3 regions of the Rouxiella sp. S1S-2 genome follow, and region 2 is predicted to be linked to each of the others. Evidence: predicted binding sites of a transcription regulator. Region 2 holds the regulator's gene; each other region holds the start of a gene.
What was found. Region 2 encodes LexA, which represses DNA repair genes until DNA is damaged. Its sites were predicted from a motif close to TNCTGTATGTACATACAGNA; they were not measured.
Positions count from the first base shown of each region.

Region 1 (10,323 bases), 1.2 Mb from region 2:
TGAATCTTGGTTCAATGGTTGCCGGTATTATTTTGGCAAACCTGATAGCGCCTGCTTATGCGTTAAGCCTTAAGCTATCGCCAGAAGTCGATCTCCTGGTCGTGGATGGCAGGCAAGTCTCGGGCCCTATTTTAAAGGGTGCCGACAGCCTGGAGTTAGATGCTGGGCAGCATCAAATACTTTTTCAAATAAGTAAAAATTTACCGGTGAGTACGGAAACACCTCATGTCTATCATTCCCCCCCCATCATCGTTGCGTTCAATGCAAAAAGTCTGCACTCGGTGAGCATCAGTCTTCCTGCCCTGACCAACGCGCAGGAAGGTCGTGATTTCAGTAAGAATATGAATATCGCGTTGATTGATGAGAAAGGGAATAAGGTGGATTATCGTCAGGATCGACTTTCAGGAATAAACGTTAATAGCATACAAAATTTTGAAGCGGCGATGACGCAGTATAATTTGTCGGGACAGACGGCTTCTGTTCCAGCATTTGCCCTGACCAAAAAAAGTTCGATGACGCTTAACGCCAAAAATGTAGATAACACCACGCTTTCGCAAGCGGAAAGAGCCACAGGTCAACAGGCATTTTCGCTGTGGGCGTTGCTGCAACACAACCCACGCTCATCGAGTGATGCCGGTAAGTGGTTTTCTGCACAATAAGCTGATTATTTTATTGAATAACGCGCATCTCGCCACAATTACCCGCGAAGTACTTCCCTGAAAATCCGAGTTTAAGTAATCTATCAGCCAAACTTCCTCTTAAGGCCAGGCTGATGGAATACACGACTCGTATCATTACAAAACAGAAACATATCGCGTTAGTTGCCCACGACCACTGTAAAAGCAGTCTTTTGAGCTGGGTCGATGCCAATAAGGCGCAGCTTGCCGAACATATCCTTTACGCAACCGGCACCACAGGGAATCTAGTGCAAAAAAATACCGGTCTGCCGGTGAAAAGCATGCTTAGCGGACCCATGGGCGGCGACCAACAGGTGGGTGCATTAATTTCGGAAGGGAAAATTGACGTACTAATTTTCTTTTGGGACCCACTGAATGCCGTGCCGCACGACCCGGACGTTAAAGCGCTGCTGCGACTGGCAACAGTGTGGAATATTCCCGTCGCCAACAACCGTTCAACCGCCGACTTTTTAATTCAGTCGCCGCTGTTTAAAGAAGACGTCGAGATAACCATTCCTGACTATCAGCGTTATCTGCAAGATCGCCTAAAATAGACGACTCGGTTATGCGTCGCCGATAATACTCGACGACGCATCGTGAGATTACGGCTTACGCTGCGTTGGAACGCCTAACGCCTCCAACTGCCCGACAAATATCGACGGACAGTCTTTATCCTGCATTAGCCAAACCTGATGTTTTGCGCGGGTCATCGCCACATACAGCAAGCGACGCTCTTCCGCATCGGCAAAATCCTCCGGCGCAGGCAATAAAACCGCCTCCATCACTGACTCGCGCGCCGCCGCCGGGAAACCGTCGTTACCCTCATGCAGGCCCACAATAATCACATACTCCGCCTGCTGTCCCTTACTGGCGTGAATAGTCATAAAGTCGAGGTTCAATTTTGGCCAGCGCGTTGCTGCCTTTTGCATGACGTCGGGTCGCAGATGGTGATAACGGGCTAAAATCAGGATTTGGTCATCATCTTCGGCAAAACCACTTAGTTTATCGAGCAATTTCTCGAGCTGGTCATCGGGTAAAATGACTACGCTTTTTTTATTACCCTTGGTCAGACTGTTAAGCGGCTTGTTCAACTGATGAGGATTTTGCAGCACGAACCTGTTGGCTATTTCGCCGATTCTGTCGTTAAAACGATAAGTCGTGTCTAATGCACACTGTGCGCCTTCGCCAAAATTCTCGGCAAAAGCGGTGGTTAATCCAAGCTCGGCGCCGCTAAAGCGGTAGATTGCCTGCCAGTCATCCCCCACGGCAAACAGGTTGGTTTGGCTGTTCTGTTTACGCAGAGCGGCAAGCAACATGGCACGCTGGGGAGAAATATCCTGAAATTCGTCAACCAGAATGTGTTTCCACGGACTGATAAAGCGCCCTTTATCCAAAATATTGATTGCCTGATGAATAAGCCCTGAAAAATCAACAGCATCCTCTTCTTTAAGCTTGGCTTTCCACGCTTTTAATAAAGGTGCCATTAGACGCACGCGTTTGGAAAACAGATCACGCACCTCTTCAGAAGCTTGTTCAATCATTAGGGCCTGACTGCCGCCGTGAGTGCGCATCAGCCCAAGCCAGCGCTCTAGACGACTGCCTAGCCTTTCGGCTAATGCCTTGTTTTTCCAATAATCGCCCTCCGGCACATCCCATTCGAGCTCGTCGTTAAGCCACTGACGCCAGCCGCTCGCCTGCGCCTTTTTCTCGGCGCACTGCTGTTGCCAGGTTTTCACCAACAGAGCACGGCGCGCCTTACTGTCTGTCTCAAGCTTGCTGATTTTTGGAACTTTCTTGCTGCCTTCCTGGATAATCTGCAGTGCCAAGGCGTGGAAGGTTTTGGCTTTTATGCCGTCAACCTGCAGTCGCTCTTTGATGCGGGTATTCATTTCGTCAGCGGCCTGACGCCCAAAGGCCAACAGCAGGATTTGTTCCGGTAACGCCTCCTGACGAAGCAGTAGCCAACCGGCACGCGCCACCAGGACCGACGTTTTTCCACTGCCAGCCCCGGCCAGCACCAAGACAGAATCTTCACCATTCACTACCGCGCGACACTGGCTTTCATTGAGCGGTGTCGTCTCTACGCTGTCAAAGAAATCACGATGCTGGTCGATAACCCGCTCTGTCCAGTCAAGGTTGCGCTGCTCAACGCTCTGCGCGCCCTGTTTCAGCCAACGCAGGCAGATTTCGTAATTATCACGACAGTTTTCAAACTCGCCAAGGCGCTCAACCGGTACCGGGATCGCCTCAAAAGCACTCTTTATCTGTTTCTGCACGTCAGCTAAACGAGAGCGTTTAAACCAGGCATCCTGTTGCTCGATTCGTGTGAGGCTCTCAATCTGCTGCTGCAAAACGCCAGCGCTGACCTCACTCATTTCAAGACTCCAGGCTTGCCACGCCTTCATTAAATAGTGATAGAACTGCTGAGTTTCCTGCCATTCTGTGCCGTGCAGGCGCACAACTTTTTGCTCCGCAAGCTCAAACTCGAGTTCCCCCCAGACAATGCCTCGCTTGCAGCGAATGTGAATAAGTTGATTAAAAGGAATAAGATACTGGTGTTTATCGCCGCTGACTTCGACCCCCGCGTTCAGAAGCCGCACCCGATTGTAGGGATGCTGTGCCAGATGCTTGCCAAATGATGTCGATTTCAGTTCCATGTTAATGCGCCATGATTTTTTAATTTTATGAGCGATACCCGAAAGTAGTTTACCTGTGATTGGCAGTGGCGCTCCAGTCCCAAAAACGGGGTAGAATACATAAGAGTAGAATTAAACGTAACGCAATGGCGTTGGAAAGCTTAAATCAAAGACGGGACTTTTTATGCGTACTGTACTGAACATTCTTAATTTCGTGTTGGGTGGTTTCTTCACTACCCTCGCCTGGTTGTTTGCCACGCTGGTCAGCATCGTGCTGATTTTCACCCTGCCTCTGACGCGTTCGTGCTGGGAAATTACTCGCCTTTCATTTTTACCCTTTGGGAATGAAGCGATACACGTAGATGAATTATATCCGGAAAAAAAGAATGCGTTGCTCTCTGGCGGCGGCACCTTGCTGAATATTTTTTGGCTGATTTTCTTTGGCTGGTGGCTGTGTCTTTCACACATCACCATCGGCATAGCGCAGTGTATCAGCATCATTGGTATTCCTGTGGGCATCGCCAATTTTAAAATTGCCGCCATCGCACTGTGGCCGGTAGGAAGACGCGTCGTTTCCGTTGAGCTTGCCAAACAGGCCAGAGAAGCAGGCGCCGCGCGTTTAAGAAATAACGGACGTATCCGCTGAACCTATAATTTACTTTCTTGCTGGAGTTTTCCGTGCTTTCTATCGCAGCCGGTTTGAGACGCTATGCCTACAGCAGTAATCTGCTGTACAGCATTCGAATATTTATCGCCCTCGCGGGCACCGTTGCCGCACCCTGGCTGCTTTCCCAACCCAAACTGACTATCCCGCTTACGCTAGGGGTAGTCGCTGCGGGCTTAAGCGATTTGGACGACAGACTTGCCGGTCGCTTACGTAACCTGCTCATTACGCTGGTTTCATTTTTTGTTGCGTCGGTTTCAGTGGTACTGCTTTTCCCTTACCCCTGGCTTTTCGCCGCTGGGTTGACGCTCTCCACCTGCGGATTTATTTTGCTAGGCGCGCTGGGTCAGCGCTACGCCACCATTGCCTTTGGCGCACTGCTGATAGCCATCTATACCATGCTAGGGATCAATAATGTTTACCCGGTGTGGTATGAACAGTCTGTGCTGCTGCTGGTGGGTACGGTTTGGTATTATTTCCTGACGCTCATTGGCCACGTGGTTTTACCTATTCGCCCGCTGCAGGACCATATTTCTCGCTGTTATCAGCGTTTGGCCGTGTATTTAGATGCAAAATCCACCATGTTTGACCCCGATCAGGAAGGCAGTAATAGTCAGCAACTGGTTGCGTTAGCCATGGCTAATGGCCAGTTGGTGAGCACGCTGAACGAAACCAAGACGGCCCTGCAGAGCCGATTGAAAGGCGATCGTGGTCAAAAAGGGACGCGCCGTACATTGCAATATTATTTCGTGGCGCAGGACATCCACGAACGCGCCAGTTCGATACATGTGCAGTATGAAAAACTCAGTGCCGTGTTTCATCACACCGATATTTTATTCCGCCTGCAAAGGCTGATGAGTATGCAGTCCAATGCCTGTCAGCAACTTTCTCAGTGCATACTGTATAGGCAAAAATACCAACACAACCCGCTGTTCGAACGCGCCTTTGTCCGTTTAGGCGAGGCGCTTGACCGCCAGTCCAGCCTCGACCCAAGCAGTGGATTGATAAAGGCTCTCAGACATTTAATTAAAAACCTGCGAGCGATTGATGGGCAGCTTGCCAACATCGAGTCGGAGCAGGCATTTTCGGACAGTGAACCGGCAAGTCAGAAAACCTTCGCCGATGATAAAATTAGCGGTTTTCAGGATATCTGGCTGCGAATTTCGCGGCATCTTACCCCAAAATCAGCACTGTTCCGCCATGCGGTTCGCATGTCGATAGTGCTGTTAATTGGCTACCTATTTATCCAGTTCAGTGGCCTCAGCCACGGCTACTGGATCTTGCTGACCAGCCTGTTTGTCTGCCAACCCAATTACAGCGCCACGCGGCGGCGGCTGGCTTTACGCGTAGTAGGTACACTCGCCGGCGTTGCGCTGGGTATACCGATTCTGTATTTCATTCCCTCGCTTGAGGGACAGATGATCCTGATTGTTATCAGTGGAATGCTTTTTTTCAGCTTCCGCAGCGTACAGTACGCGCAGGCCACCATGTTCATCACCCTGCTGGCTCTGCTACTGTTTAATTTAATGGGGCAAGGCTTTGAGGTAGCAATCCCACGCATTCTCGATACGCTGTTGGGCTGTTTTATAGCCTGGTTTGCGGTGAGTTTTATCTGGCCCGACTGGCGTTTTCGTCAGTTGCCGACAGTGGTCAGTAAAACCTTTAATGCAAACTGCCGCTATCTTGATGCCATTTTGGTTCAATATCATCAAGGCAAGGACAACGGTCTGGAATATCGACTGGCCAGAAGGGATGCGCACAACTGTGACGCAGAGCTGGCATCCGTGGTGTCAAATATGACGTCGGAAAAAGACAACGACAGTGAAACGTTAGATGCGGCGTTTCGTTTGCTGTGTCTTAACCATACGATGCTCAGCTATATTTCTGCGCTAGGCGCACATCGTGAAAAGCTGCAAGACAGTGAAACGCTGAGCCTGCTTGATGACGCAACCTGTTATGTGGACGCCGCGCTGCACCATGAGCGTGACGATGCTACGCACGTACAGCAACTTCTCAAACAGTTGTCGGAGAAAATGTCTGCCAAAACCACGGCATCCGACAGTAAAGAACAGTTGGTGCTGCAGCAAATTAGACTGTTAATGGAACATCTGCCTGAAATGACCAATCTGAATAATAAAATTGCTTCGGGAGAAAAACCGGCATAGTCCTTTTCATTTTTAGATAACAATCTCGGCAAACATAGCCGGCGGGTAAATGACCCCGTCGGCACTTTCCTCCCTATAGAACTCTTCCCTCTTGCTCAAAAATGCTAAACCAATGAACCAGTTTATGACGCGATTGGTCAGGCAATACCGACTTGTGGTATCCCAAAATTGCCCCCTCAAGTGCAAACAGCATGTTCAATCCGGTTCCCTTTTTGGCCGAACTGAGTTTTACATATGTTCTGATTGCACCCTGCACGCGCAGCTCTGCTGAATTTTTTACGCCGACCTGCCAAAGGAGTCGCTCCATCGATAAGTTGATGTTGGGCAAATCTTTCAATCTTTTAGGACTGCTGCTATGCGCTTTTTTCTCACTCTGCATGCCACGGATTGATTCGTCTGCCATTGCAATAAGCCGTTCGGGTTGAAGCCAAAGCGCATCGTTAACCTGAAAATATCGCAGCAATATTTCCACGCCTCGTTTGCGATAAATAAACTGCGGCATATTAAGCTGTTTCATCATGGCTTCGTTATCCAACGTAGCACGCAGATAAAGTTCACCTTCCGAAACTAGGGCAAACATTGCATTGCCCGACGAGAGGCTGAAGCCACCAAACTGCGTACGAGAGTGGATAAAACCCAGCGGCGTAAAAAGCGCTACGGCTTGAACTATCCTTTTTTTAGTTTCATTTAACATACTGATTTCCTTATCTCTTAGGCCAGGTTGAGTAATTCATATGGTTACGTGAACCGCTTAGGGCAAAATACGCAAAGCCAGACATACCGCCAAATCTAAACTCGCTTTCTTGACGATTAACTTTGAAAATTGCGAGACATCTTGGAAAATTTAGGTTGATCTCTCACCACAGTAGCAGTACTGTACATTCATACAGTAACTCACTGGTGGAACACACTATGCGAACTCATCATCGTCATCATGCTCAATTTAGTCAGCCTCACTTAACGTCCCGCCCAACTCCGGTTTGCCAGAATTCATCGGCAAACAGTGGCTTACTCAGTGAGTTCGTCTATAGTGAAAATCAACCTGCGCTGACTCAGTTACTTTTACCTTTATTACATCATCTCGGCGCGCAGTCCCGCTGGCTGCTTTGGCTGACGCCAACGCAGAAATTGAGCCGCCGCTGGTTAGCCCAATCAGGTTTGCCGGTAGATAAAATCGTTCAGGTTAATCAGTTGCAAGGTATTGCCTCTGTCGATGCTATGGAACGCGCTTTATTGACGGGAAATTACAGCGTTGTGTTGGGCTGGTTACCAGAATTAAGTGACTCGGATCGCAAAAGATTACAGGTCGCCGCAGAAATTGGTGGCTCATACGGTTTCATTATGAAGCCTCTTGAGGAGCGATTTTCTACAGGCGGACAACCCCCAGCAGTAAAAATTCACTCTTCTGTATACCATTAATTCAAATTAGGAGTAATCTTACAAAAATATCGTCTTTTTTAGTTTTTTGTGCTGAAAACGCCGTTGAGACCAGTAAAATAGGGTGTTTCCGCGGTTAAAAAACACATAGTTTCGTCAACATTTTGTCTATGATGTTAAGAAATGTGTACATTTTTCCCTTTTTTTCCTGAGCGTTATCACTTCAAGCTTGTAAGTTTCTCGCCACGTTGTAGACTTTAGTTCGCCAAGGTTGCTCTTATAATGCCAACGAAAAGTGGCAAGTACCTAAGTGAAGCAATAACTTGGACGAAGGAATTTAACCAAGGGCTCAAGGCTTAAAGCTAAATTGCCTATTTGGATGATAACGAGGCGCAAAAATGAAAAAGACAGCTATCGCATTAGCAGTGGCACTGGCAGGTTTCGCTACAGTAGCGCAAGCCGCACCGAAAGATAACACCTGGTACACCGGTGGCAAATTGGGCTGGTCCCAGTATCATGATACTGGTTTCGCTAACGCCTACAACGGCATTGGCAACGGCCCAACTCACGAAAGCCAATTGGGTGCTGGTGCGTTCTTGGGTTACCAAGCGAACCCATACCTGGGCTTCGAACTGGGATATGACTGGCTTGGCCGTATGGCTTACAAAGGCAGCGTAAACAACGGCGCATTTAAAGCACAAGGCGTTCAGCTGGCTGCTAAACTGAGCTACCCACTGACTGACGATCTGGATATCTACACTCGTCTGGGTGGTATGGTTTGGCGTGCAGACGCTAAAGGTAACTTTGGCAACGGCAACCGCGTAAGCGACAACGACACCGGTGTTTCTCCACTGGCAGCCGTTGGTTTCGAATACGCTGTAACCAAAAACTGGGCAACCCGTCTGGACTACCAGTGGGTTAACAACATTGGTGATGCTGCTACCGTTGGTGCACGTCCTGATAACGCAACTCTGTCCGTGGGTGTTTCTTACCGCTTCGGTCAAGATGATGCAGTGGCTCCAGTTGTTGCACCAGCACCAGCTCCAGCTCCAGTTGTACAGACTCACAAGTTCACTCTGAAATCTGACGTTCTGTTCACCTTCGGTAAATCTACTCTGAAACCAGAAGGCCGTCAGGCTCTGGATCAGCTGTATACCCAACTGAGCTCACTGGATCCGAAAGACGGTTCAGTAGTCGTTCTGGGTTATACCGACCCAGTAGGTTCAGAAGCATCTAACCAGAAACTGTCTGAGCAACGCGCTCAATCAGTAGTGGATTACCTGGTATCTAAAGGTATCCCTTCTAACAAGATCTCTGCACAAGGTAAAGGCGAAGCTGACCAAATTACCGGCAACCTGGGTTACAAATCAGGTCGTGCTACTAAAGCACAGATCGCTGGTTTTGCTCCAAACCGTCGTGTAGAAATCGAAGTTAAAGGCATCAAAGACGTTGTTACTCAGCCACAGGCATAAGTAACGGCGCTATCTTTTGATAGACCTCGCTTCAAAAAACCCCGCATTGCGGGGTTTTTTTTATGGGCTAAAAACAGAAACAGGCAGTAATAACGGGAAGGATCAGGCCGAGGCCTGACTTAGCTTTCTTTATTGTCGAGGATCTGCTGCAGATCCTGTTTTAGCGAGGACATCTGAGTCGCGTACTTCTCTTTACGTTCAGCATCTTCCAACAGTTGGACGATAGTATCAGACAGGGTTACCCCTCGGCGCTGAGCTAACGCAGCCAATCGCTGCCATACTAAAAATTCGAGATCGATAGACTTTTTACGGGTGTGCTGATGCTCAGAGTTAAAGTGCCGTTTACGTCGTGCTCGAATAGTCTGCTTCAAACGATTGTCTAAAGCCTTGCTCATGTGGGCATCTATCCACTCAAGAACTTTAACCGGCTCGTTTTCAAGTTTAAGCAGCTGCTCCACCGCATCTTCTGCCGCACTGTTCTCAACGTGGCGAGTGATCCTTTCGCCTTCCCGGTGTTTTTTTACCAGATACTTCCATTTCCAACCGCTCTCAAGGTTTTCCAGTTGCTGATATTTCATCGCAAGCTCTTCTGTGACCATGTAACGAAGGTAAGCATAGCAGCTTTATGTCACTTTTAACCCGAAATATGTCACTACATCGCGGGAATCAAAGTGGTTATTTTTCACCCACAAACTGCATAATGTCACAACTGAACGCGCTTAGCGCGACTCTGGTTCTATGCAGCAGGGCTTATTCTTGTATAATCGCGCTTTCCCTTTAAAAGACTACAGCTAACACATTGACCAATAACCGACTTGATTGGCAGCTCTTACTGCCGGATTCTACGCCATACCAGACAATCTTTGCTACTGCGGATCAGTTGGCCCCGGTCGATTTTTCTGTGACCCAGCCGCGTCTGGAGAATGGGCTTTCTCTGTTTTGCCACCCTAATTCGCGTACGCGCTTTATGACGGTCAAGGCTCAGGAAAGTCGTGACTACCTTTCGCGCATTGCCGATGTGGTCACCGAACTGTTACCTGAAGCCGAAGAACTGGTGGGCAGTGAATACCAGATTGATGGAAGAAAAATTCACGTGCAGCCTGCCCAGGACCCCAACGCGCCGTTCAGTGCTTCGGCAAGCTGTCTGTATCAGGAGTGGATTGAGCCAGAGCAGCTTTTTGGCTGTGTTCGTCTCTATAAGGACCAGATTGAGCTGCAACCCGGCTTGATTCATCAGGTTAATGGTGGCGTGCTGATTTTGTCAGTGCGTTCATTGTTGGCTCAGCCGCTACTGTGGCTGCGTCTTAAGCAGATGCTCACGCAGGAAAGTTA
Region 1 covers NZ_WFKL01000001.1:3,866,908-3,877,230, forward strand. The annotation lists gene GA565_RS17760 (DUF2057 family protein) at 15-659, shown strand; gene GA565_RS17765 (methylglyoxal synthase) at 773-1,231, shown strand; gene helD (DNA helicase IV) at 1,280-3,334, opposite strand; gene GA565_RS17775 (YccF domain-containing protein) at 3,498-3,959, shown strand; gene yccS (YccS family putative transporter) at 3,992-6,142, shown strand; gene GA565_RS17785 (TfoX/Sxy family DNA transformation protein) at 6,216-6,836, opposite strand; gene sulA (SOS-induced cell division inhibitor SulA) at 7,055-7,561, shown strand; gene ompA (porin OmpA) at 7,918-8,991, shown strand; gene matP (macrodomain Ter protein MatP) at 9,111-9,569, opposite strand; gene GA565_RS17805 (Lon protease family protein) at 9,791-10,323, shown strand, end outside.
Region 1: a site for LexA is predicted at 7,015-7,034, ahead of sulA (SOS-induced cell division inhibitor SulA). Genes of this name have one in related genera too.

Region 2 (10,323 bases):
TGCGTTACTTCGTCTATATCGCGATTACAGCGATTATTCGCTTTATTATCGTCGATCATAAAAGTCCGATTGATACCCTCCTGTATACCGCCGCGATTTTAGTGCTGGTCTTTACCCTTTATTTGGCTAACGGTGAACGCCTGAAACGTGAGTAAATGTTCTCCCCGGCGGGATTACCGCCGGGGGAATCTGCGCTAGAATGCCAGCCTTAATTTCTTTTTTGGTAGAGATTTCTACCCAATCGGAGTGCGCTAATGTCTGAGTCTTATGTTCCCTTTCCGGATGCTATCCATTGGTTTGAATTCTCTTCCGACGTTCCTCCCGCGGTCGTAGACTGGCTGCTGGAAATGGGGTCGATGACGCGTCGTTTTGAACAGCACTGTTCCACCGTCAGCGTAACCCCGCAGAAAGAGTGTTTCATTGAACACCACCAGTTAAGCAAAGAAGAGGCCGAGCAACTGCCGATGAGTGAGCGCTACTGGCTGCGCGAAATCGTACTATTCGGTGACGATGTACCCTGGCTGCTGGGCCGCACGGTCATTCCACTCGAAACGCTGACCGGAGACGATCAGGCGCTGGTGGACTTGGGAACCTTGCCGCTTGGGCGCTATTTGTTTAGCGGCAATCATCTGAGCCGTGACTACATTCATCTGGGCCAGCAGGCCAAATGCTGGGCTCGGCGCTCTCGTTTAAGGCTTTCAGACAAGCCGCTGCTACTGACCGAAATTTTCTTGCCCGCTTCGCCAGTTTACGACAGTCGCGACGATGCGGTAAAACTAACGACAAAAAAGTAACGCTGTAAGGGAGAAGATCAAGTTGATGGGGACTGTGATGCAGGGACAATGGCGTGATTATTGTCGACTGATGCGAATTGATAAGCCGATTGGTTCGCTGCTTTTAATGTGGCCGACGCTTTGGGCGCTGTGGTTGGCCAGCGGCGGGATGCCGCCGCTCAAGATTCTGATTGTCTTCGTTCTGGGCGTATTTTTCATGCGCGCAGCGGGCTGCGTAATCAATGATTATGCCGATAGAAAGGTTGACGGACATGTGAAGCGTACCGCTGGCCGCCCTTTACCGAGTGGGGCAATCACCAGCAGACAGGCCAAGATGCTTTTTGGCGCGCTGGTTCTGCTGTCATTCTGCCTGGTGCTTTTGCTCAACGGAAAAACCATCCTGCTGTCACTGGGCGGGCTGGCACTGGCGTGGATCTATCCGTTTGTAAAGCGCGTGAGTAACCTGCCTCAGGTGGTGCTGGGGGCGGCGTTTGGTTGGGCCATCCCGATGGCTTATATGGCCGTGAGTGAGGCAGTACCGCTGAGCTGCTGGCTACTGTTTTTGGCTAATATTTGCTGGACTGTCGCCTACGATACGCAGTACGCGATGGTCGACAGGGACGATGACCTGAGGATTGGCGTGAAATCTACCGCGATTCTTTTTGGTCGCTACGACAATCTGATTAACGGACTTTTGCAGTTGGCAATGCTGGCATTAATGGCGACGGTGGGTCATCTGAATCAGCTTGGCGCACCGTTTTATTGGTCGCTGCTGCTTGCCGCCTGCCTGTTTGTGCATCAGCAGAAAATCACCGCCAAGCGCCAGCGCGAGCAGTGTTTTCAGGCTTTTCGCAATAACAATTACGTCGGCATGGTGATGTTTATCGGCATCTTGCTGAGCTACTCAATGGCCGGCGGCTAGTCAGACTTTTAAAAAGAAAAACCCCGGTTCGCGTTGAGGCGACCGGGGTTTTTTTGTGCCATACCGTGACGACGCGAATCTAAAATCGCTTAGTGGTCGGTATCTCTAACGTCGATTTTAGCTTCGGCCGGAGGCTCGGTCGCCACCGGTAATTCAGAAGGCATGCCTGCGCTTTCAATCGTCAGTCGAATGTCTGGCGTAATCAAGTCACTGAGAATGGTATAGATTTCACGGGTATGCTCCGCAATAGCATCACCAATATCATTGATATAGCCTTCATCGCGCAGCGTGCCGACCAGCGTAGTAAATACCGCCTTGTCGAAAAACTCCGGTGCGTTAATGCCGTGCAGCACCGACAGACGCTGGGCCATAATACGGCTCTCTTTTTCCAGCGCGCCACGGCTGATGCTTGGATTATTGCTCAGCAGCGACAGGGTTATCGCATAGCGTTGCAACGTTTCACGAACGCCTGCCGCCAATAGCTGGAGAGGTCTGTTGCGCAAAGGATTTAGCGTAAGCTGATCACCCTCGACGACGATCAGTCCCTGACGAGCCAATTCGGCGCTGAGCACTTCAAGCAGCTGCGGCAGCTGCTCTTTGCCATAGTGCATGAACAGCTCGGCTTTTATCATCGGATAAATCAGCGCCACCTGACGCAGAAGCTCGGACTTACTCACCTCTCGGTGGTGCATCACAATACTTGCTATCAGCGAAGGCATCACCAAAAGGTGATGAATATTGTTGCGATAGTAGGTCATCAGCACCGCCTGCTCGCGCGGCAGAATGATGATATCGCCAATATTGTCCTTCTCAACCTGGAACTTGTTCATGTTCAGTGCGTGATCAAGCAGCCGATCTGCGGTAAGTTCCGGCACGGTCGAGTCAGCGGTGTAAGGCACATTACGCAAAAGCTGCAGATAGCAGTCAAGCTGTTCAATCAGCTGCTCGCGGGTCAATGAGCGCTGACGGGACGCCAGCAGCGCCGTACAGCACAGGTTCATGGCATTGGCAGCCGCCGAATTGTTGATTCGAACCATTATTTTGTCGGCAATATCCTGCACCGTCGGTGTAAGCCAGCTTGGGCGATGTGCTTCGATAGGGTCTATCGCGTCGCGCCACTGGGGAACGTTCTGGTTAAGATAAGGCGTCAAATGCAGCGGCTCGCCAAAGTTGACATAGCCCTGACCTAGGTTGCGCAACTTACGCAAGCCGTTGATCATCTGTATAAAGCTTTCTTTCTCTTTGGTGGCTCCGCGCAGTTCTTTCGCATAGGTGCCGACTTCCATCACGTGTTCGTAGCCAATATAAATCGGTACCAGCGTAATAGGACGCGAACCGCCGCGCAGCATAGCCTGAATGGTCATCGCCAAGGTGCCGGTTTTAGGTTCGAGCAGACGACCGGTGCGTGAGCGACCCCCTTCAACGAAGTACTCGACGGAATAGCCGCGGCTAAACAGTTCACCCAAGTACTCACGGAAAACCGTGGCGTAAAGTTTATTCCCTTTGAAGGTACGACGAATAAAGAACGCACCCAGACGGCGGAAGATAGGTCCGGCCGGCCAGAAGTTCAGGTTGATACCCGCCGCAATGTGCGGAGGAACCAGCCCTTGGTGATAAAGCACGTAAGAGAGCAGAAGGTAGTCCATGTGACTGCGGTGGCAGGGCACATAAACGATTTCCTGACCGTCTTGGGCAAGCTGGCGCACGCGCTCGGCGTTATTAACGTTGATACCTTTATAGAGACGGTTCCAGGTCCAGCTCAAGACGCGGTCAGACAGGCGCACGGCTTCATAATTGAAGTCGGCAGCAATCTCTTCCATCAGGGCGATCGCGTTTTGCTGCGCCTTGTCGTGCGAAATCTTTTTGGTACGCGCTTCATCTTCAACTGCTTTCTCAATGGCCTTAGAGGCTAAAAGCTTGTTAAACAGGTCCTGACGAACCGGCAGTCGCGGCCCTACGGCGGCCAAACGCTGGCGCGAGAAGTGCATACGTGCAACCCGAGCAAGCTTATGGGCAATGATTTTATCCGTGCCATGCTGAGTGGCCATATCGCGCAGCGATACCGTGTTCGAAAAACGCACAAAACTGTCGCGACCGAGCCAGAGCACGGCAAAGAATTTTTGTACGCCGTTCAACACGCGAAGATGCGGCGTGTCCTGACCTTCGCGGCCCGGCGCACGACCAAACATAACCGAGACCGGCAGCATTTGAATATCCAGATTAGGGTTATTGCGATGCAGGTCGAGATAGTCGTGGAAAAGTTTTACCGACTCTTGTTTAGGCTGATAATAGGAAAATACGCGCGGTCCTTCACCAATAAAAACGTGGCTTGGCAGGTGTACGCCGTCTATTTCTAGCGGAATAAGAGGATCGGGCAAGTTCTGCGCCAGGCATTGAACCCGCAGAGTAAGGAGATCGGCCTTAGAGTTATAAGGCAAAACATACAGAATTGGGCGAGTTGGATCTAAACGCAACTCCGTCACCGGATCTGTAGGGATGACCTTGCTTCTTACCAGCAATTTTAGCGGTAAATTCAATAGGGTATAATAAAGTCTACGCCATCCTGACATAAAAAACGTAAAGCCTCTTGTTAGCAATTCGCCGCAAGGATACCAGAAACCCGGTATGAGATCTGTGGTGATAGGACAACGGATTCAGGCTAAAATGCCCCAAAATCACTTTAAGACGCAAAATAATGTCAAATCAAGTTACGGGATTGACCCGAATCTACAAGGCCGCAGGTTACTCCTTAAAGGGATTAACCGCGGCCTGGAAAAACGAAGCTGCATTTCGTCAGGAAGCCATTGTCGTGGTGCCTGCCATCTTACTGTCATTTTACCTGGATGTGAGCAGCATCGAGCGTATTTTAATGATTGGTTCACTGATTTTAGTCTTGGTTGCTGAATTATTAAACAGTGCAGTAGAAGCCGCCATCGACCGCATAGGACCGGAATTTCACACGCTTTCTGGCCGCGCCAAAGACATGGGGTCGGCCGCCGTTCTCATTACCATTGTTTTTGCCATTTTCACTTGGGCAACTATCCTGGTGCCGCGCTGGCTCTGAATGTTTTAAATATTCTTAATGTCTGTTTTTGTTCACTCTTAGGTTTTAATTCACCCATTACCTGTATATACTCACAGCTGGACTGTATAAACAACCAGGGGGCGGAATGAAAGCACTAACGACCAGACAACAAGAGGTCTATGACCTTATTCGCGATCATATCTCGACCACCGGTATGCCGCCAACTCGTGCCGAGATTGCCACACGTCTGGGGTTCCGTTCACCTAACGCGGCAGAAGAGCATCTTAAGGCGCTGGCGCGCAAGGGCGTAATCGAGATTATATCCGGCGCTTCTCGCGGTATTCGCCTGCTGATGGAAGAAGAAGAAGGCCTGCCGCTGATTGGCCGCGTAGCCGCCGGTGAGCCGTTATTGGCGACCCAGCACATTGAAGCGCATTATCAGGTTGATCCTGCCATGTTCAAACCCAACGCCGACTTCCTGCTGCGCGTAAGCGGTATGTCGATGCGCGATATTGGCATCCTCGACGGTGATCTCCTGGCGGTTCATAAAACGCAGGACGTTCGCAACGGTCAGGTAGTTGTTGCGCGCATCGATGACGAAGTCACGGTCAAGCGTCTTAAGCGACAGGGTAATACTGTACAGCTGCTTCCCGAAAACAGTGAGTTTGAACCGATTGTGGTCGACCTGCGTCAGCAGAGCTTCAGCATTGAAGGCCTTGCGGTCGGTGTTATTCGCAATGGTGACTGGATCTAACACCCGCAGTCAGAATCTTGCCGTTCGTTCGGCACATGTTCCCTGCCAGCAAACGCCAGTCGTTTGTCCATCGCCCCTTAACTGGGGCGATATTGTTTTTGTCCCGAATCGTTATCTCAGCCTGGGTTTTTAGCCATTATGCGATCGCTTTTCAGCTTGCCTACACTCAAAAAAACCTTCTTCAGCCCAGCCGATAAGGCCCTGTGGCTTCTCGCGCTGCCGATGATCTTCTCAAACATTACCGTGCCTTTATTGGGTCTGGTAGACACCGCCGTCATAGGCCATCTCGATAGCCCTGATTATCTTGGCGGCGTTGCGGTGGGCTCAATGGTCACCAGCTTCCTGTTTATGTTGCTGCTGTTTTTGCGCATGAGCACGACGGGACTGACAGCGCAGGCATTGGGAGCAAAAGATAACGTCCTGTTGGCGCGGGCTTTCGTCCAGCCGTTTATGTTGGCCTTGATTGCCGGTGTGCTGATTTTTCTGTTCCGCCAGCCGTTAATCTCATTGGCCCTAAGCATTGTCGGCGGCAGTCATGCCGTCTTGAATCAGGCCGAGATTTTCCTTTCTATTCGCTGGTACAGCGCACCGGCTTCACTGGCAAATCTGGTGATATTAGGGTGGTTATTGGGCATTCAATACGTCAGAGCGCCGGTGATTATGCTGATCGCTGGAAATCTGCTTAACGTCGTGCTCGACCTGTGGCTGGTGATGGGGCTTGGGTGGAATGTTAAAGGCGCCGCCGTGGCGACCGCCTGTTCAGAATATGCCACCTTGGCACTTGGACTATGGTTGGTTTCAATTGTAATGAGAAGGCGGGGGATCAATTTTAGCCTCTTAAAACAGTCTTGGCGGGGAAATCTGCGCCAGCTGATTACGCTTAATCGTGACATCATGCTGCGCTCGCTGCTGCTTCAACTGTGTTTTGCTTCTTTGACCATCATCGGTGCGCGCTTAGGCAGTGAGATTGTTGCGGTAAATGCCGTATTAATGAATCTGCTGACCTTCACCGCCTTTGCTTTAGACGGCTTCGCCTATGCGGTAGAGGCTCATTCGGGTGAGGCATTTGGTGCCAAAGATAAAAGCCGGCTTTTGCATGTTTGGCATGCCGCTTGCCGTCAGGCAGGACTCGTGGCGCTAATCTTTGCCGTCGTTTATGCACTGGCCGGTGAACAGATTGTTAACTTACTGACCTCTTTACCCGAGCTTCGGGCGCAGGCAGACCGCTATTTAAATTGGCAAATCATTTTACCTCTGGTCGGCGTGTGGTGTTATTTACTCGACGGCATGTTTATCGGTGCTACTCGCGGACGTGAAATGCGCAACAGTATGGCGATCGCCGCGCTCGGCTATGCTCTGTCGCTGCTGGCGTTGCCCGTTTTGGGTAATCACGCGCTGTGGTTGGCGGTGGCGGTATTTTTATCCCTAAGGGGGCTGGCCTTAGGATGGATTTGGCGTCGCCATTGGCGTTATGACAGTTGGTTTTAAATTCTTTAGATTAATCCTAGTTATACGCTTTATTACTGCTTTAACCTGAATTATTGAAATCCTCGACTACAATTAGAACTGTTGATAAGCATTTATCAAATGCAGTCAAACCTAAGCTATACAGGAGAGTTGATGATGAATAAGGACCAAGCAGACGGTAACTGGAAGCAGTTCAAAGGCAAAGTGAAAGAAAAATGGGGTAAGTTGACCGATGATGACCTGACCGTCGTTGAAGGTAAGCGCGATCAGCTTGTCGGCAAGATTCAGGAAAGATATGGATATCAGAAAGAAGAGGCTGAAAAGGAAGTTAAGTCCTGGGAATCAGACCATAAATACCACTGGTAGAAGGTGATTCTCCCCGAATCTGCATCCTGAGCATTAAGCTGCTCCTACCCAAGACGCTTTTCAGGATGCAGGGTACAAGGACGTACCCAACCCATTGACTTAAAGTATAAACCCGCCCAAACCAATTCAACGCATCTAAAAATTTTCTCGTCTTGTTGATGACTCATTCATCTGATTGAGTAAATCTCAGGTATCCCGCAATCAGTGAACCGCCTTTGGAATCGGCGGGATGACTTCTGCCGTTCAATACGGGTACTTCAGCGAAATCAAACGGTGAAACGCCTTCGAGGCAGGCTACGTTAATGCCGTATTGCGTAGGATTGGACCGACGTTGATGGTGGGTGTAAATGCCGCAAATTGAGCAAAAGTAGTGTTTGGCCGTTTTGGTATTGAAGCTGTACTCGGTCAGTTTTTCCTGCCCTTGAGTGAAACTAATATCTTTCAGGTCTGCCGACACCGCAACAGCTCCGCGCATGCGGCAAAGCGAGCAATCGCAGCGTCTGATGGTGTTAAACCCGTCGGTAAGTTTGACGTTAAACTTTACAGCGCCACAGTGACAACTGGCCTTGAAGATATCTCGCATCACTTTTCCTCGACTTAATTACACGCATTTTTATCGCTTTTTAACTGCAATGCTGTGGTCATGTTCGCAGTGGTCGTGGCTTTCACAGGATTCAATGACTGAGCAATCGGAGCACAGTCCGTGAGCTTCAACCACGGAGTGACGCAGCACAAAACCCGAGTCTTTAGCCAGCTTGCTTAGACGTTCTTCGATGCCGTCGGTAGTTTTTTCGGTAACAAAACCGCAGCGATCGCAGATAAACAAGGCAGACGTGTGGCTTGGTTCCTCAAAGTGGTGGCAGACAACATAGCTGTTTGCCGACTCAACCCGATGAATAAAGCCTTGTTCCAAAAGGAAATCGAGAGCGCGATAAACCGTTGGGGGCTTGGCCTGCGGCTCCGTTTTACGCAACAGGTCCAGCAGATCATAGGCGCTGATGGCCCCCGGTTGTTGCGTCATTAAGCGCAATACTTCGAGCCGCTGCGGGGTAAGCCGTACGCTACGTTGCTGACAAAGATGCTCAGCCTGAGTGAGAATATTTTCCGTAGTGGTTGGGTTCATCGCGACGTCTCTGCATAAAAAGAGTGCTGATTTTATCATGCTTCTGTCTATTCGCCGAGACCTGACCCGCAGTTACTTAGTTCTGAACCCGTACCAGCCAATCGTGCTGTTAACAGTATGAGATCATGTCGGTGAAGTTTTTCTGCCTCCGCCACAGCATTGGCGCGTCAGCACGCCCCCTCGCAACTATGGTATAGTGAGCAATACTTCCGCTAATTCCTGTATCCGAGTGCACCCTGTTATTGTGTGCAGCATGGTGTACTGAGAAAGCATCAATTAGCCTAAATAGATAAAAATGCACGAAAATACAGAAATGAACACCTTACTGAATCGCGGTGATACCGCCGTCACGGCGCAAAAATACAGTGCGCAGCGTTTTTCTATTGCACCTATGCTGGACTGGACCGATCGCCACTGCCGCCACTTTCATCGCACGATGAGCGGCGAAGCGCTGCTGTATACCGAAATGGTCACCACCGGCGCTATTATTCACGGTAAGGGCGATTATCTGGCGTTTGGCGAGCAAGAGCATCCTGTTGCTCTGCAGCTCGGCGGCAGCAATCCCCAAGATTTAGCCATCTGCGCCAAGTTGGCCGAGGAACGCGGCTATGATGAAATCAACCTCAATGTGGGTTGTCCTTCCGATCGCGTGCAAAACGGCATGTTTGGTGCCTGCCTCATGGCGCAGGCTTCTTTGGTCGCCGACTGCATCAAGGCAATGCGCGACGTGGTGTCTATCCCCGTAACGGTAAAAACCCGCATCGGTATTGATGAACTCGATAGCTACGCGTTTCTTTGCGACTTTGTGCAGCAGGTTTCTGAGCACGGCGGCTGCGATACTTTTATCATCCATGCGCGCAAGGCCTGGCTTTCCGGATTGAGTCCAAAGGAAAACCGTGAAGTCCCGCCGCTCGACTATCCGCGCGTTTATCAGCTCAAGCAGGATTTTCCAGACCTGACCATGGCAATTAATGGCGGTATCAAAACGCTGGATGAGGCGAAGCAGCATCTGCAACATATGGATGGCGTGATGATCGGTCGTGAAGCCTATCAAAATCCGTCCATGCTGCTAGAGGTTGACCGCGAACTGTTTGGCAGCCAGAAATCGGCACTGACAGGTCCTGAGGTGATCCGCGCGCTCTATCCCTATATTGAAGCGGAACTTTCAAAAGGCACCTACCTCGGCCACATTACGCGACACATTCTGGGCATTTTCCAGGGTATTCCGGGAGCTCGCCAGTGGCGCAGACATTTGAGTGAAAATGCGCACAAACCAGGGGCTGGAATCGACGTCGTTGAGCAGGCCTTGTCGATGGTGACCCGTCCGCAAATGGCCACGACTTAAGCGTAATTCGATTGCAGGCTTAAGCGATTTCACCAATTGTTGGTTTTTCTGACCACTGAACCTTTCCCGCTTCATCAACGGGAAGTATAATCTATTGATATTTAACAACTTAAATAATATTACGCACTGGCACGTTTCTTGATACTTCTCTTGGTAGAACGTCTTATCAGTAATGTCTGTCGACACTGTTTTTCCTGAGGAGTATTGCCATGTTGGAAATTTTATTCGTACTCGGTTTTTTCTTTATGCTGTTGCTGACCGGTATTTCATTGCTGGGGATGGTCGCTGCGTTAGTGGTGGCGTTTGCCGTAATGATGTTGGGTGGACTCCTGGCAGTTGTTATAAAAATGTTGCCTTGGTTGATTCTGGCCGTAGTGGCCGTATGGATTTATCGCGCCTTCAAGCAGCCTGAAAAACCGCGTTATAACCGCAGACGCTTTCGTTAAGCATGATGTATTTGCTGATTAAAATATAAACGGCAAGCTTATCAGCGGGATAAATTCGGCATCTGGGATGTGGAAAATGTAAGACCTCAGGCATAACTTTTA
Region 2 covers NZ_WFKL01000001.1:5,064,642-5,074,964, reverse strand. The annotation lists gene psiE (phosphate-starvation-inducible protein PsiE) at 1-155, shown strand, start outside; gene ubiC (chorismate lyase) at 255-794, shown strand; gene ubiA (4-hydroxybenzoate octaprenyltransferase) at 832-1,695, shown strand; gene plsB (glycerol-3-phosphate 1-O-acyltransferase PlsB) at 1,785-4,265, opposite strand; gene GA565_RS23215 (diacylglycerol kinase) at 4,391-4,759, shown strand; gene lexA (transcriptional repressor LexA) at 4,866-5,474, shown strand; gene dinF (MATE family efflux transporter DinF) at 5,613-6,962, shown strand; gene GA565_RS23200 (CsbD family protein) at 7,098-7,307, shown strand; gene GA565_RS23195 (GFA family protein) at 7,471-7,890, opposite strand; gene zur (zinc uptake transcriptional repressor Zur) at 7,921-8,430, opposite strand; gene dusA (tRNA dihydrouridine(20/20a) synthase DusA) at 8,744-9,775, shown strand; gene pspG (envelope stress response protein PspG) at 9,985-10,221, shown strand.

Region 3 (10,323 bases), 2.3 Mb from region 2:
TACCAAATTCCACTGCCCAACTCCGCCGACTCACGCCAGCGCGTTTGTACCTGTGGACGGAAGCGGTCGTAGTGAGATTCAAAATAGATGATTTCACCGAGTGACCCTTCTTTTATCAAGGCTTTAAGGGTCAGAAAATCGGCGTCCCAGCGGCGGTTGTGAAAGACTGAAAGCAGTTTGCCTTTTTCTTCCGCCAGAATATTTAGCGAACGCGCTTCACCCAGCGTTACGGTAAACGGCTTGTCGACTATCACATGTTTACCGGCTTCCAGCGCCTGCTGCGCAAGCGGGAAATGGGTCGTATTTGGCGTTGGGATCACCACCAAATCGATGGTTGGATCATCGAAAACCTGCTGCGGTGAGTCGACAACCTTCACTGACGGCCAGTCCGCATGAACCTTAGTCGCATCACTGCTCGACACCACCGCCAGCTCCAGGCCCGGCGTGCCGGAAATCAATGGAGAATGGAATGTTTTACTGGCAAAGCCATAGCCAATAATCCCAACGCGTAAAGCAGTTGTCATGGTGTGCTGTCCTTAGATTTGTTACAAAAATGTTGAAGTATTCTACCCCAAAAAGGCACTAATTCATGTACTTGTATCACACTATCTTGCCTCGTTGAGGTAGCGCAACGTGCTATGCCGCTTCCTTCACCCATACGCTAACGCTGCCGCCGTTGCTGCGAAACTCAGCGGCGCCCTGGTCATCACACTGCACCGCAGAATCGACATTGCCGGTTATGTCTTTCCACTGGCTGTTAGAAAATTCATCGCCAAGAATAATGTGTTTAACGCCGTCGCCCTCGTTTGACATCACCACCACGCAGCCGGGTTTTTCCGCCGTTCCGCTGCGCACAAAGGCGATACAGTGCGGGTCGTCCAAATAGTCAGTTTGTACTCCCCAGGCGTACTGCTGGCGCGCGCTTATCAGCGTTTCGAGTTCTGTGACTTTGTTTAGCTCAATTTGGTGAGTATTGCCGTCGTCGCCGCTGTCTTCATAGCTTGCGCCAAACAGGTCAGGATAGAAAATGGCCGGCAGGCCCTGCTCGCGCAGCAGAATCAGCGCATAAGCTAAGGGTTTGAACCAGGGTTCCACAGGGATTTCTAGAGACTGCAACGGTTGGGTGTCATGGTTGGCAACGATAGTCACGGCATGCCAAGGATCGGCCTGCAACAGCGAGCCGTCAAAGACGGTACGTAAATCGTAGTCTTTTCCACCTTTGGAGGCATTATGAAAATTAAGCAGCAAAGGCGCATCAAAGAGCATGGTCTTGCCTTCAACCTGATGAATATACTGCTGCAACTTGTCCGTTTCGAATGACCAGTACTCGGCGACGATGAACATCGGTTCACTCGCAGCCTCTTGAATACTGTCGATCCACTCCTTATAGAACCAGGCAGGAATGTGTTTCACCGCGTCAAGACGAAAGCCAGTGCACGGAACCTGTTCAATCACCCAGCGGGCCCAGAACTTTAACTCCTCTCTGACGGCGTTGTTGCGAAAATCGATATTGGCCCCCATCAGGTAGTCGAAGTTGCCAAACTCATCGTCAACCTCTACGTTCCAGCCTTCAGCAGTATAGTCGTTCACTATCTTGAATACGCCCTGCTCGTCGGGGTTTTCAATGTGATCTACGCCGCTGAAACAGTGATAATCCCAAACAAATTCAGAGTATTGCCCACCACGCCCGGCGAAGGTGAAACGTGTCCACGCCTCGGCGTCGATCACCTCTTCGTCAATTTCTTCGCGATTTTCCTCAGAGACGCGGTTGACTTTGATTTGCTCTTTTTCGTCGGCACCCATTTTGTGGTTGAGCACCACGTCGAGCAACACGCCCACGTTGTGCGAACGCAGTTTTTCAACCGCAGCAATCAGTTGTGCCTTATCTCCGTACTTGGTGGCCACGCTACCTTTTTGGTCAAACTCCCCCAAATCAAAGAGATCATAGGTGTCGTATCCGACTGAATATCCGCCCGACTCCCCTTTACTGGCCGGTGGCAGCCACGCCATGGTGATGCCGATAGAGGCCAGCCACTCGGCCTTTTCGGCAACTTCTGGCCAGAGTTTTCCGCCATCAGGGTAATACCAGTGAAAAAATTGCAGCAGCGTCGGATTTTCCATGTAATGCATTTCCATCTGTGGGAGGTCATTAATAAATAGCCCACTTTTAGGTGTTTTGGAGGGAAGTTGAGGTGATATTTTTAGGAGATGGCGTTGATTATTGAGAGCAAAAATTGGGGACATGCATTAAGAGACTGTTATTCATGCACAATTGGCTGCATGCGCAGCCAATGTTTCGTCATGACATCCTGTCTCAAAACTGATAGGTGGCAGCGTTTTCACTCTGCGTTCGGTATGGCTTGGCCGGGTAATTAATCTCTATGCTGCGGCGACGAAAATCACTTGGGCTAACCCCGACTCTTTTGCGGAAAACGCGGGAGAAATAGAGCTGATCGTCGTAACCCACCACGCGGCCAATCGTGGCTATCGACTCCTGAGTGGTTTGCAACAGCAGTTTGGCGCGGATAACTCTTTGGTCTTCTCGCCAGCGCAGAATGTTTATCCCCACTTGTTCGCGGAAAAGATGCGCAAGGCGTGAAGGGGAAAGGCAAACATGGCGCGCAACTTCATCAATGCGCAGCTCACCTGCCAGATTACCGGTAATAAACTGACAGGCTTCAATCACCCGTGGGTCCATGATTTTTTGCGGACTTTGCGGGTCTTCTTCCATTGCACGCAGCAGCAGTCTTTCGAGCAAATTCATGCCCAACTCCTCGCCAAACCGACGCCCAGACTTTTGAGTCTGTTCGATATTGGCAAACAGGCGGTCAAACTCGAGCAGCAAGGTGTTGTTCGGTAAGGATAAACGACCTACATCGCGGGTTTTTGTGTGCCACTCCAGCCAGTCAGCCCAGTAGGCACGTGGGCGAAAATAGACCCAGCGATGATACCAGCAGTCGCTATGGGTCGAGCGACTGTAAAGATGGCGCGCCTTGGGCGGAAACAGCAGCAGGTCGCCGGGATTGCAATAAAAAGTGTCTTCGCCGTCAAACACTTTTCCCTGGCCCTTCACGGTCAGATTAAGGATAAAACCCTTCATGCCGCCGGGCCTGTCGATAGAAAAATCGAGCGGGCCCTCGGCCTGAATAGGCGTCATTCCTGCGACCAGATATGCATTAAAGCTGTAACCGGGAAGTAACGGATTCGACTGCTGATCTTCAATCATGCGGTGATACATCGGGCCTCCTTAAATCATCACGCTGGTCTACCCATTCTATCGGGCAATAGAATTACTGCCCGATTGCGTTAAAGAATTGTGAAGGAAATACACTTTTCTTGGCATTTAACCTTCGAAAGGCCCATTTAAAAACTGGAATCGTTTACACAGCACGTTTGGCCTTCTGTTTATAGCGGTCGAAAATCACCGCAGCCAGCAGGATCAGACCGCGCACCACGTACTGGGAAAACGGCGAAATGTTCAGCAGATTCATGGCATTTTCCACCGTTCCCAAGATCAGCACGCCGGCGACCACGTAAGAAATTTTACCGATCCCTCCCTTGAGAGAGACACCACCCAGCACACAGGCGGAGATGACGATCAACTCATAACCCAGCGAGGTCATAGGCTGGCCGCTGGTCATGCGTGAAGCCAAGATAATCCCGGCCGCTGCCGACACCAGTCCCGACAGCACAAAGATAATGATTTTAGTGCGCACGACCGGCACCCCGGCCAGACGCGCCGCCTCCTCGTTACCGCCAATAGCCAACGTGTTGCGGCCAAATGTAGTTTTGTTAAGCAGCAGGCCAAAGGCAATCAGGCAGCCCACGGTTATCCAGATGGGCGCAGGAAGCCCAAACCAGTTGGCGTAGCCGAGCGCAAAGAAACGTTCGTCTTCAATGCCCACCGCCTTACCGTCGGAGATGATATATGCCAGTCCACGCACAATTTGCATGGTGGCCAGCGTGGTAATCAACGCATTAATTTTCAGGCGTGCAATAACAAAGCCGTTAACCAAACCAGAAAGCATACCCAGCAGCAGACCCGCGCCAACGCCAATCCATAGGCTTTCGGTTATATTTATCACCACCGCCGTGGTCACGCCCGCACAGGCAATCACCGAGGCTACGGACAGGTCGAAATCTCCCGACGCCAGGCAAAACAACATGCCGCAGGCCACCATGCCGGACATTGATATCGCCAGTCCCAGCCCTTTCATGTTGATAAATGAACTAAAGTTAGGCACGAAGATGCTGCAGGCAATGAACAGCGCGGCAAACACCACCAGCATGCCGTAGCTGTCCCAGATGCGCATCAGGCTTCGGCCCCCGCGCGAAGCGGCGTTCGGCTGCTCAGGTTTGGTTGTATTCGTTGTCATACTGGACATCATTTAACTCCTGCTTTTGCTTAAATCCGCACTGGCGCGCACTCAGGCGGCATCCGGGGTGGTTTCTGGGTTCAATTCGGGGGTACGCAGCATCGCCAACCCCAGCGCTTTCTCTTCTGTTGCCTCTTCGTGGGTCAGCTCTCCGGAAATTGAGCCTTCACGCATCACAATAATTCTGTCGGCCAGCCCCAGCACTTCCGGCAGGTCGCTGGAAGCAAATAGCACGGCGATCCCCTGCCTGGCCAATGCATAAATCACGTTATAAATTTCATGCTTGGCGCCCACATCGATACCTCGCGTTGGCTCATCCAGCAGAATGACTTTCATCTCCTCCGACAGCCAGCGACCAAGAATGGCCTTTTGCTGATTGCCACCTGAAAGATTCATGATCAACTGCTCTGGCCCCGGCGTTTTGATGTTTAATCCTTTAATTTGTTTATCCGCATTAGTCTGCTCCCAGCGGTTGTTGATTAAACACCCGGCCTTCAGGCTTTTACGACGCGCACTGATATTGATATTGTCGCGCACTGAGTGCACAGGAATAATTCCGTCGGCCTTGCGGTCTTCAGGGCACAGCATGATCCCGTGGCGAATCGCTTCGATGGGCGTAGTAATTTTCAGCGGCTTGCCGTCAAGAAAAAGCTGCCCGCCGGTAATTTTGGTACCGCCAAACACCCCTTTCATCAGTTCACTGCGCCCGGCGCCCACCAGCCCAAATAGGCCGACAATCTCGCCCTGACGCACTGTCAGGCTGATAGTGGATTTCACGCCTGGGGCCTTCACCTCATCAAGCTGTAAACGCACATCACCCAGCGGGCGTGGCTGATAGCCATAAACATCCCCTAGGTTACGCCCCACCATTGCCTGCACAAGGCTGTCGTGATTGACCTTCTGCATATCGTTGAAGGTGCGCACATAGCGCCCATCTTTAAACACGGTGATGGCGTCGCTGAGTGCAAAAATCTCCTCCATACGGTGTGAAACATAAATAATCACCCGCCCTTCGGCCCGCAGCTCGCGGATAACCCGAAACAGTTGCTCGATTTCGCGCGCTGACAGCGAACTGGTCGGTTCATCAAAGGCGATAACTTTGGCGTTACGCGCCAGCGCTTTAGCAATTTCGACCATCTGCCACTGGCCGATAGAGAGATATTTCAGCGGCGTATCGGGGTCAATATCCAGCCCCAGATGTTCAAGCTGCAGCTTTGCCTCATAGCGCAGCAGCTTGCGATTAACCCAACCACGACGGCTTGGCAACTGACCGAGATAGATATTTTCCGCCACCGTCATTTCAGGCACCAGGTGCAGCTCCTGATAAATAATTGCCACGCCCGCGTCTAGCGCATCGGTGGTGTGATTAAAGGTCACCGGCTGACCTTTGAGCAGAATTTGTCCCTGACTTGGGCTGTAGTTCCCGCTGAGAATTTTAAGCAGCGTCGATTTTCCCGCGCCATTTTCGCCCATAAGCGCGTGAATTTGACCGGCATAGCAGTCAAAACTAATGCCCTCCAGCGCCTTGACGCCGGGAAATGTTTTACCGATCCCCTGAAAGGTTAAATAGGGTTGGCGAAGATCAAACGCTTCCAGAGAAGGGATCGGCAGAGACGACGATGTGGGAGAGATTGAAGACATAGCGGCAACCTTTTGAACATAAACGTGCGTTAACGCAATGGGTCTTTCCACTGGACAAAACCCATCGCTTACTCTGTGACTTAGCGTGGCAACTCAGTGCCGTTATTTACCGCCCAGACCTTTTTTATCCAGCTCGACCTTAAAGTTGTCGCGGGTGATCAGCACCACGTCGGTCACTTCGGTAAATTTCGGTGGCTCTACGCCCTTGGTTACCCAGTCATTAAGCATCTGAATACTTTTATAGCCATGTACGTCCGGGCTTGGCAGCAGTGAGCCGTAGAAACCGGTCTGCTCTTTTTTCGACAGTTCGTTAACCGCGTCAACACCGTTGATGCCGATGCCAATCACGTTAGCCGCTTTGAAACCTTGTCCCTCGGTGGCACGCACGCCGCCAAGAACGGTGTTGTCATTCATGCCCAGAATTAGCCAGTTTTTAACATTGGGATGCTGCACCAGCAGTGAGTTTCCGGCGTCAAGCGCGCCAGGAATATCGTTGGATTTAGTCGGCACCTTGTAGATTTGTGCCACAGGGAAACCGGCGGCCTTCAGCGCGTCCATTGACCCCGTCGTACGACGACGTGCGGTGTCGAGCTCATCGGCAGTGATCGCCATTACCCCGGTATCAGCCACGTTCCAACCACGTTTCTGCATCTCTTTATAAAGCTCTTGCCCTTGACGTTCGCCAATTTTGCTGGCGGCCATCATCACCAATGGCACGTCATCCATGGGTTTACCCTTGGCATTAACAAACTGGTCATCAACGGCAATCACCTTCAGACCATAGCTTTTGGCCTTGGCCATAATTGCTGGGCCAAGCCGCGGGTCGGGCGTGCAGATAACAAAGCCTTTAGCACCGTTGGCCGCCAGACTGTCTATCGCATTCAGCGTTTTCTCACCGTCGGGGACGGCAATTTTAATCACCTGGAAGCCGAGATCTTTTCCTGCTTTGTCTGCAAATCGCCATTCAGTCTGGAACCACGGCTCTTCCGGTTGCTTGACCAAAAAGCCTAGCTTCTCAGTATCCGCCATAGCTGAATGTGACATAAAAGCAGCCAACCCAATTGCCGCCAACGCCTTAGTGAATTTATGCATGATGCTCTCCGACCTTTTATTGTTGTTACCGGCACAAGTGGGTGCTGGCGTGAAAACGTTATCAGTAGGGTGTTTCTTAAAAAACCGACTAATAAACCTTGATATACGGGTATCGGTGATTGAGTGGAGTCAAGTCGAGGTAAGTTTTAGCTGGAATAATTTCTTAATATGTAGAGCGCTATCACAATTAAAAATTACAGCCATTCTGTGCATATATTCAGCGATTTTAACCAAATAGTAACTTTATGACCGGCCTCACATAACCGATTTAGGGAGCAGAAAAGTACATACTTCCAGCTAATGTCTCCTCACTGCATTCCTGCCGCTGCTTTTATGGTTATCAACAGCAAAAGCCAGACAGGTTTTAACTGGCTCAAACCAGAGACGTTAAGCAAATAAATTTTAAGGGGATAACCATGGCGCAAGGTGCAATTGCTCTTGGTCTGGATTTTGGCAGCGATTCGGTGCGCGTACTGGCAGTGGACTGCCACAGTGGCAAAGAGATGGATACCGACGTGGTCTACTACCCGCGCTGGCAAGAAGGATTGTACTGCCACGCCGGAAAAAACCAGTTCCGACATCATCCGCTTGACTATATAGAGGCGATGGAAAGCGCGATTAAGAATCTGCTTCAGCGCCTGGGACCAGACGCCAGCGCACGCATCATTGGCATCGGTGTTGACTCCACGGGATCAACGCCTGCGCCGATTGACGAACACGGGCAGGTGCTGGCACTGAAACCGGAATTTGCCGACAACCCCAACGCCATGTTTGTGCTGTGGAAAGACCATACTGCAATTAACGAGGCCGAAGAGATAAACCGCCTGTGTCGCAGCGGCGAATTCCCTGACTACACCCGCTACATCGGCGGCGTGTATTCGTCGGAGTGGTTCTGGGCCAAAATTTTGCACGTTTCACGCGAGGACAGCGCAGTACGTGAAGCCGCCGCCTCATGGGTAGAACTTTGCGATTGGGTTCCCGCCCTGCTCTCCAATACCACGGCACCGGCGAGCATTGTGCGCGGCCGCTGCAGCACGGGGCATAAAATGCTCTGGCATCCTTCCTGGGGAGGCTTCCCGCCGCGAGATTTTTTTGCCGCGCTCGACGACTGTCTGGTCGAGAATCTACCTTACCCGCTGTTTAGTGATACGCAAACCGCCGAGAAGCCCGTGGGTCAACTCAGTGCCGAGTGGGCACGGCGCCTCGGACTTTCAACCTCGGTAGTGATTTCCGGCGGTGCCTTTGACTGCCATATGGGCGCGGTCGGCGCCGGTGCTCAGCCCTATACACTAGTTAAAGTGATCGGCACCTCAACCTGCGACATTTTAATTGCTGACAAACAGCGGGTCGGTGACCGAGCTATTGCCGGGATCTGCGGACAAGTCGACGGCAGCGTAGTACCGGAAATGGTTGGCATGGAGGCAGGACAGTCGGCGTTTGGCGATATGTATGCGTGGTTCGGCCAGATTCTGGGCTGGCCGCTGGTGCAGTTAGCCAGCCGTCATCCTGAGCTGAAACCGCAAATCGGCGAGATGAAAAAGACTCTGCTTTCCGACCTCACCGCTGCATGGGCCGCTAATCCAACACTCGATAATTTGCCGCTGGTGCTTGACTGGTTTAACGGTCGCCGCACGCCTTTTGCCAATCAGCGACTGAAGGGCGTGATAACCGATATCAATCTCGGCACCCAGGCACCGGAACTCTTTGGTGGCTTTATTGCTGCCACCGCCTTTGGGGCCCGCGCCATTATGGAGTGTTTCGAGCAGCAGGATATTCCGGTAGAAAACGTGCTGACACTGGGCGGCATTGCCCGTAAGTCACCGGTTATCATGCAGGTTTGCGCCGACGTGATGAACCGACCCCTGCAAATTGTGGCCTCCGATCAGTGCTGTGCTTTGGGTGCCGCTATTTTTGCTGCTACCGCAGCCGGTGAGTTTGCCTCAATTCCTTTAGCGCAGCAGTCAATGGCTTGCGCAATAGAAAAAACGCTACTGCCGGACCCGCAGCGCGCCGCGCAGTTTCAAAAGCTTTATGAGCGCTATCAGCAATGGTGTCAGGCCTCTGAACCGCTTTTTAACACCGCGACGCCGTCTTGATTTACCCGCTGGCGACAGGCCAGCGGCATAACCTTATCGCTAATCGTGCAGGAGCAAAAAATGGACGTTTTTAAACAACTCGAAGTTTGGTTCGTGATCGGCAGTCAAAATTTGTATGGCGCAGAAACGCTGCGCCAGGTGAAAGACAATGCCGAAAAGGTAGTTAACGGACTGAACGCTTCAGCCGGTCTGCCGATTAAACTGGTACTAAAACCGCTGGCCACCACGCCAGACGAAATCACCACCGTCTGCCGTGAAGCCAACTACAGCAATAACTGTATCGGGATAATAACGTGGCTGCACACCTTCTCTCCTGCCAAAATGTGGATTGCCGGACTGAGCATTTTGCATAAACCTTTGATGCAATTTCATACCCAGTTTAACGCCGAGATCCCGTGGGACTCGATGGATATGGACTTTATGAACCTCAATCAAACGGCCCACGGCGGTCGTGAGTTTGGCTTTATCGGTGCACGCATGCGCCAGCAGCATTCGGTTATTACCGGCCATTGGGAAGACAAAGAGAGCCATCGCCGCATTGCGCAATGGATGCGAGTGGCGGCAGCGAAAAATGAGAGCCAACAGCTCAAGCTGGCGCGATTTGGCGATAACATGCGTGAAGTGGCGGTCACCGAGGGTGACAAAGTGGCCGCGCAGATTAAATTTGGTTACACCGTCAGCGCCTACGGCGTGGGTGATTTGGTTAGCGTCATTGAAGAAGTGAGCCGTGGTGACGTCGATACGTTAATTGAGGAATATGAGTCAAGCTATCAACTAACCGATGCGGTGAAACTTCACGGCGAGAAGCGCGAGAACTTGATTGACGCCGCGCGTATCGAGCTGGGCATGACCCGTTTTCTTGAGCAAGGTAACTTTAAGGCCTTCACCACCAACTTTGAAAACCTGTACGGCATGAAGCAGCTACCCGGACTGGCAGTTCAGCGCCTGATGCAAAAAGGTTACGGCTTTGGCGGCGAAGGCGACTGGAAAACGGCGGCGCTGCTGCGCATTATGAAAGTCATGGCCAGCGGCCTGAAGGGCGGCACTTCGTTTATGGAGGACTACACCTATAACTTCCAGACGGACAATGATTTGGTGGTCGGCTCACATATGCTCGA
Region 3 covers NZ_WFKL01000001.1:2,802,112-2,812,434, forward strand. The annotation lists gene GA565_RS13100 (oxidoreductase) at 1-524, opposite strand, end outside; gene amyA (alpha-amylase) at 637-2,121, opposite strand; gene araC (arabinose operon transcriptional regulator AraC) at 2,315-3,238, opposite strand; gene araH (L-arabinose ABC transporter permease AraH) at 3,381-4,385, opposite strand; gene araG (L-arabinose ABC transporter ATP-binding protein AraG) at 4,428-6,017, opposite strand; gene GA565_RS13125 (arabinose ABC transporter substrate-binding protein) at 6,120-7,109, opposite strand; gene GA565_RS13130 (ribulokinase) at 7,526-9,205, shown strand; gene araA (L-arabinose isomerase) at 9,266-10,323, shown strand, end outside.
Region 3: a site for LexA is predicted at 7,313-7,332, ahead of GA565_RS13125 (arabinose ABC transporter substrate-binding protein). Genes of this name have one in related genera too.